DNA from 3 places in the Streptomyces sp. NPDC004111 genome. Region 2 is predicted to be linked to each of the others. Evidence: riboswitches for the same ligand, from Rfam matches in the RefSeq annotation. Region 2 holds a riboswitch; each other region holds the start of a gene.
The links. A riboswitch is a leader RNA that binds a small molecule or an ion and turns the genes downstream of it on or off. The one in region 2 is predicted to bind thiamine pyrophosphate.
Positions count from the first base shown of each region.

Region 1: linked by a shared signal. The riboswitch ahead of thiC (phosphomethylpyrimidine synthase ThiC) and the one ahead of ACFYVL_RS16540 (thiamine ABC transporter substrate binding subunit) in region 2 are both predicted to bind thiamine pyrophosphate.
Region 3: linked by a shared signal. The riboswitch ahead of thiM (hydroxyethylthiazole kinase) and the one ahead of ACFYVL_RS16540 (thiamine ABC transporter substrate binding subunit) in region 2 are both predicted to bind thiamine pyrophosphate.

Region 1 is NZ_JBIAMU010000032.1:41,562-43,818, reverse strand. Features, by position in the region: gene thiC (phosphomethylpyrimidine synthase ThiC) at 1-795, opposite strand, end outside; TPP riboswitch at 788-923, opposite strand; gene ACFYVL_RS41190 (YibE/F family protein) at 997-2,257, shown strand, end outside.
Region 2 is NZ_JBIAMU010000007.1:221,658-223,914, reverse strand. Features, by position in the region: gene ACFYVL_RS16540 (thiamine ABC transporter substrate binding subunit) at 1-1,055, opposite strand, end outside; TPP riboswitch at 1,145-1,249, opposite strand; gene rlmN (23S rRNA (adenine(2503)-C(2))-methyltransferase RlmN) at 1,289-2,257, opposite strand, start outside.
Region 3 is NZ_JBIAMU010000001.1:399,380-401,636, forward strand. Features, by position in the region: gene ACFYVL_RS01760 (TetR/AcrR family transcriptional regulator) at 1-294, opposite strand, end outside; gene ACFYVL_RS01765 (FKBP-type peptidyl-prolyl cis-trans isomerase) at 583-960, shown strand; TPP riboswitch at 1,021-1,150, shown strand; gene thiM (hydroxyethylthiazole kinase) at 1,144-1,974, shown strand; gene thiE (thiamine phosphate synthase) at 2,194-2,257, shown strand, end outside.

The DNA.
Region 1 (2,257 bases), on a different contig from region 2:
GTCCTCGGCACGGCCGTCGACCTTCTCCAGCGCCTGGTACAGCGGGACGGTGCCGATCGGGACCGGGGCGTTGCGCAGGATCCACTCGCGGGTGGTGTGGATATTGCGGCCGGTGGAGAGGTCCATGACCGTGTCGGCGCCCCACTGGGTGGCCCAGGTCATCTTGTCCACCTCCTCCTCGATGGAGGAAGTGACCGCGGAGTTCCCGATGTTGGCGTTGACCTTCACCAGGAACCGCTTGCCGATGATCATCGGCTCGATCTCCGGGTGGTTCACGTTCGCGGGCAGTACCGCGCGACCCGCCGCGATCTCCTCCCGTACGACCTCGGGGGAAACGTTCTCCCGGATCGCCACGTACTCCATCTCCGGCGTGATCTCCCCGCGCCGTGCGTACGCGAGCTGCGTGACGGCCTGCCCGTCGCGGCCCCGGCGGGGCTGGCGCGGGCGGCCGGGGAAGACCGCGTCCAGGTTCCGCAGGCCCCCGCGCGGGGACGTGTGCTTGATGCCGTCGTCCTCGGGGCGCACCGGACGGCCCGCGTACTCCTCGGTGTCGCCGCGGCCGACGATCCAGTTCTCCCGCAGCGGGGCGAGGCCGCGCCGTACGTCAGTCTCGATCGACGGGTCGGTGTACGGGCCGGACGTGTCGTACAGCGTCACGTCCTTCCCGTTGGTCAGGTGCACCTGACGGACCGGCACCCGGAGGTCGGGGCGCGAGCCCTCGACGTATCCCTTGTGCCAGCCGGGCTTGCGCCCGTCCTGGTCGGAGGCAGGCGTGCGTGCATCCATGGTGGTCATGAGACCTACTCCCTACGCCGGCATTACCCGGTAACAGGTTCGGCGGTCGACGCAGCCGTGTCCGTACGCATGTGTACGGAGGTCAGCGCCCTCTCAGCCCGGTGCTCCGAGCTCCCGCGTGTACAAAGGTTCGCCCTCACGCTAGCGCCACCCCGGCCGCGCTGAACAGAGGGCCCCTGCCGTTCTTGCGATGATCGGGCGGTGACCCCATCACAGCCACCCCCACAGCCGACGCCTCCGCCGACGACGCCGGGCCCGCCGCCCCCGCCTGCTCCTCCGCAGGGCCACGGGCACGGTCACAGCCACGGGCACAGCCATGCCCACGGCCCTGTGGCGCCCGTCTCCAAGCACCTGCGCAAGGTGATCGCCGCGGTGCTGATTCCTTTCGCCACGGCCGTCGTTGTCGGTCTCGCCGTGCTGTGGCCGGGGGGTGCGCCCGCGCACGAACGCACCGGCGTGGGCTTCGACCGGCAGACCGAGCAGGGCCGGGTCGTCCAGGTCGACGAGATCGACTGCAAGGAGGCCAACGTCGCCCAGCAGCCCCCGGCGGCCTCCCGGCCGGACGGCGACCCCGCGGCGAAGGCACCCGGGGGCACCTGCAAGAAGGCGTCCGTCGAGGTCGTCACCGGGGCGAACAAGGGCCGCACCTTCACCGAGATCGTCCAGCCAGGTGCGACACGGCAGTTGAAGGAGGGTCAGGGGGTGGTCGTCGCGTACGCCCCCGACGCGCCCCGCGAGCTCCAGTACTCCGTCACGGACGTGACCCGGAAGCTCCCGCTCGCCCTGCTCGCCGGCATCTTCGCGGTGGCCGTGGTGCTCGTCGGCCGGATGAAGGGGGTGATGGCGCTGATCGCGCTGGTCGCGTCGTTCGCGGTGCTGACCCTGTTCATCCTGCCCGCCATCCTCCAGGGGTCGAATCCGCTGGTCGTGGCCGTAGTCGGGGCCAGCGCCATCATGCTGATCGCGCTCTACGCCTGCCACGGGCTCAACGCGCGCACCTCCGTGGCGGTCGTCGGCACGCTCGTCTCGCTGCTGCTGATCGGACTGCTCGGCTCGCTCTTCATCGGCTGGGCGTTCCTGTCGGGCAACATCGACGACAACACGGGCCTGATCCACAGCCTCTACCCGTCGATCGACATGAGCGGGCTGCTTCTCGCGGGCGTCATCATCGGCTCGCTCGGCGTCCTCGACGACGTGACCGTCACGCAGACCTCGGCGGTATGGGAACTCCACCAGGCCGACCCGAGGATGGGCCCGCGCGCCCTCTACCGGGCCGGCATCCGGATCGGCCGCGACCACATCGCCTCCGTGGTGAACACCCTGGTCCTGGCCTATGCGGGCGCCGCGCTTCCGCTGCTGCTGCTGTTCTCCATCGCCCAGAGCAGCGTGGGTACGGTCGCCAACAGCGAGCTGGTCGCGGAGGAGATCGTCCGTACCCTCGTCGGCTCGATCGGTCTGGTCG
Region 2 (2,257 bases):
TCGCGGTTCTCGGCGATCTTCTTCGGGTCCACGGTCACCGGCTTGTCGACCTTCGCGCCGAACTTCGCGTACGCCTCGGGCAGCTTGGTGTCCTTGACCGCCGGGTTGACGAACATCTTCAGCGGCATGTCCTGCTGGAACTCGGCCCCGACGAGGAAGTCGAGCAGCGCCTTGCCGCCGGCCTCGTTCTTCGCGCCGCCCAGCAGGCCCGCGAACTCGATCTGGCGGAAGCAGGTGCCGGTCAGCACCCCGGTGGGCGCCTCGGCGGGACGCGGCTGGGCGTAGAGCACCTCGACGGGCGGGCTGGAGGCGTAGGAGACCACCAGCGGCCGGTCCGCCTTGGCCTTCTTTCCGCCGGCGGACCCGGAGAACTCCTCGTTGTAGGCCTGCTCCCAGCCGTCGACGACCTTGACGCCGTTGTCCTTCAGCTTCTGCCAGTACCCCTGCCAGCCGTCGTCGCCGTACTTTCCGGCGGTCGCGAGGAGGAAGCCCAGGCCGGGCGAGGAGGTCGCCGCGTTCTCGGTGACCAGCAGATTCTTGTACGCGGGCTTGGTCAGGTCGTCCAGGCTCTGCGGCGGCGCCAGCTTCTTGTCGGCGAAGTACTTCTTGTCGTAGTTGACGCAGATGTCGCCGGTGTCGACGGGCGTGACCCGGTGTTCGCCCTTGTCCAGCTGGAGGTCGGCCGGGATCCCGGCGAGGCCCTTGGCCTCGTAGGGGGTGAAGAGGCCGTTGTCGAGGGCGCGGGAGAGGAGGGTGTTGTCGACGCCGAAGAAGACGTCGCCGCGCGGCGAGCCCTTGGTGAGGATCTCCTGGTTGAGCGCGGCCCCCGCGTCGCCGCTCTTCAGCACCTTGACGGTGTAGCCGGTCTGCTTGGTGAACTCCTTGAGCACGGAGTCCGAGACGCTGAACGAGTCGTGGCTGACCAGCGTGACGGTCTTCGGCCCGTCCCCGTCGGTCTGCCGGTCACCGGCGGACTTGCCGCCGCAGGCGGCCAGCGCGCTGACGCCGAGCGCGGCGGCGAACGATATCGCCGCGTACCTCTTGATGGTGCTCACTGGTGTTTTCCTCCTGGAAATGACCAGGAAGAGACGCGGCCCCGCCCGCTCGCGGAGAACACCTCCGGAAAACGGGCAGGGCGCAACAGCTTGAGTAACGACCGAACTTCCTACCCAGAATGACCTGGGCAAGGTTCAGAGGGTCTGCAGCAGGACTGCACTCTCAGCGCTGTGGCGCTCCCCTGTCGGAATATGCAAATGTGCGCTCAAGCGTACAACCAGATTCGAACGTGCTACCGCTCGGACGCCGCCAGCTGGCCGCAGGCGCCGTCGATCTCCTGACCGCGGGTGTCGCGCACGGTCACCGGCACCCCATGGGCCGCGATGGCCTCGACGAACGCCTTCTCGTCCTCGGGACGCGAGGCGGTCCACTTGGAGCCGGGCGTCGGGTTCAGCGGGATCAGGTTGACGTGCACCCGCTTGTTCTTCAGCAGCCGGCCGAGCCTGTCACCACGCCAGGCCTGGTCGTTGATGTCCCTGATCAGGGCGTACTCGATGGAGATGCGGCGGCCGGACTTCTCCGCGTACTCCCACGCCGCGTCCAGTACCTCGCGCACCTTCCACCGGGTGTTGACCGGCACCAGGGTGTCGCGCAGCTCGTCGTCCGGCGCGTGCAGCGAGACCGCGAGGCGGCACTTGAAGCCCTCGTCGGCGAACCGCAGCATCGCGGGCACCAGGCCGACGGTCGAGACGGTGATGCCGCGCTGCGACAGGCCGAGCCCGTCCGGCTCCGGGTCGGTCAGCCGGCGGATCGCGCCGACGACGCGCTTGTAGTTGGCCAGCGGCTCGCCCATGCCCATGAAGACGATGTTGGACAGCCGCGCCGGTCCGCCCGGGACCTCGCCGTCGCGCAGCGCGCGCATGCCGTCCACGATCTGGTGCACGATCTCCGCGGTCGACAGGTTCCGGTCGAGCCCGGCCTGTCCGGTCGCGCAGAACGGGCAGTTCATCCCGCACCCGGCCTGCGAGGAGATGCACATGGTCACCCGGTCCGGGTAGCGCATCAGCACCGACTCGACGAGCGTCCCGTCGTGCATCTTCCACAGCGTCTTGCGGGTGGTGTCCTGGTCGGTCGACAGGTGCCGCACGACCGTCATCAGCTCGGGCAGCAGCGCCTCGCGCAGCTTCTCCCGCGAGCCGGCCGGGATGTCGGTCCACTGGGCGGGGTCGTGGGCGTACCGGGCGAAGTAGTGCTGGGAAAG
Region 3 (2,257 bases), on a different contig from region 2:
GGCGAACCGGACGTAGACGACGGCTACCGCCGCGAGGTCGTCCGGTGTCGAAGGCGCGGGGTGTGCCGCGGCAAGCTGTTCGGCGAGTTCGCGGTACCCCTCGGCCGCCACCGCGGAGACGAGCGTGTCGCGGTCCGCGTAGTGGCGGTACGGGGCCGTCGGCGACACCCCCGCCCGTCGGGCGACCGCACGCAGCGACAGGCCGGCGCTGCCGTCCTCCTCCAGCAGTTCGCGGGCGGCCCGCAGGCAGGCGGCCCGCAGGTTCCCGTGGTGGTACGCGGCGCCTTGCGGCATGGGCGACACTCCTCGATGTTCACGACGCGCACATCACCCTCCCAGGTGAACGCTGCCTCCACCGTAAGCTCTCGCCGGGCCGCGGCCCGCTCCCCCGCGCCGACGGCGTTCGGCACCACTCGGCGGTTGCTGACCTGCGGTTTCGGTAGCGTGAGCAGCTACCGCATGGAGCGACCATGCGCCCGGCCGTTCCGCACGGGGGATTCCGTACGGGGAACTCCCTCCGAGGGGTTCCGTACGAGGGATTCCGGCGCTGAGCGACGGGGCTGCGACGACCGAGAGGCCGCGATGACCGAACCGACCAAGCCCGAGATCGTACGGGCGGAGGGCGACGCGCCCCAGGAGCTGACCGTCCGGGACCTCGTCGTCGGGGACGGGCCCGAGGCGAAGCCGGGACGGGTCGTGCGGATGCACTACGTCGGGGTCGCCTTCGCGTCCGGGAAGGAGTTCGACGCCTCCTGGGACAGGGACGAGCCGTTCAAGTTCGCGGTCGGCGGCGGCCGGGCCGTCAAGGGCCTGGACCGGGGGATCCGGGGCATGAGGGTCGGCGGGCGGCGCGAGATCGTCGTTCCGCCGCGCCTCGGCTACGGCAAGGAGTCCCCCACGCCGCTGATCCCTCCGCATTCCACGCTCGTCTTCGTGGTGGACCTGCTCTCCGTGGTCTGAGGGGCCGGGGCCGCCGCACCCCGAGTGGCGGCTTCCGTCCCCGGGGGAGGTACATTGCGTGTCGACCACCGCGGGAGCTCGGGAGCAGCCGGGCTGAGAGGGCGGACGGGAGTTGTTTTCTCCCCTTTTCGCCGACCGCATGAACCTGGACCGGGTAATGCCGGCGTAGGAAGGGTGTTGACGATGGGTACTGCCTCCGTACCTGCCCGGCACGGCGCTGCCGTGTCCCCCGATGCCGTGGCGGACGTGATCGCGTCGCTGCGGACCTCCGCACCCCTTGTGCACTGCCTGACCAATGTCGTGGTCTCGCAGTTCACCGCGAACGTGCTGCTCGCGGTGGGTGCCGCCCCCGCGATGGTGCACAGCGCGGAGGAGGCCGGGGCGCTGGCCCGGGTGGCCGGGGGCGTCCTGGTCAACCTCGGGACGGTCACCTCCGTGACGGCGGACGCCATGCGCGTCGCGGTCACGGAAGCGGCCGGGGCCGGGCGGCCGTGGGTGCTCGACCCGGTGGCCGTCGGTCCGCTTCCCTGGCGTACCGGACTCGCGCACGAACTGCTGGCGAGCGCGCCCCCGGCGGTCGTTCGCGGCAACGCCTCCGAGATCCTGGCGCTGGACGGCGGCCGGGGCGGGCGCGGCGTGGACAGCACGGACACCCCCGAGTCCGCGCTGGAAGCGGCCACCGGGCTGGCCCGGCGCTACGGGTGCGCGGTGGCGGTGAGCGGTCCGGTGGACGTCCTCACGGACGGTACGCGCGTGGTACGTCTGGCCAACGGGCACCCCCTGCTGTCCCTGGTGACGGGAACGGGCTGCGCGCTCGGCGCCCTGGTGGCCGCCTGCACCGCCGTCACCGGTGACGCGCTGCTCGCCGCCACGGCCGCGACCGCTCTGCTCACGGTGGCCGCCGAGGACGCGGCGACCCGCGCGGCGGGACCGGGCACGTTCGCGGTCGCGCTGATCGACGGGCTGTACGAACTCGGCCCGGACCGGCTCGCCGAGGCCGTCAACCTGCGCTGAGAGCCAGCGGACTGCGGGGTTCCGTACCGCGTGGTCGTCCCGGTCCCCGCTGGACAGGCCCGCTCCTGGACCCCGTTCGCGGCGATCCCGCACTCGGCTCCGGTACCCGCTCCCTCCCCCGTGGAGGTTCCCGGGCCTCTGCATGCCGGCGCCCTCCTCTGCCCTGCACCTCCCCCGTCCCGCCCGCCCGGCGCGGGAAGCCTTCAAGGACCCCTTTCCATGCGACCTGCTCTCGACCTGTCCCTGTATCTCGTCACCGACACCCGCCTCTGCGGCGACCGTG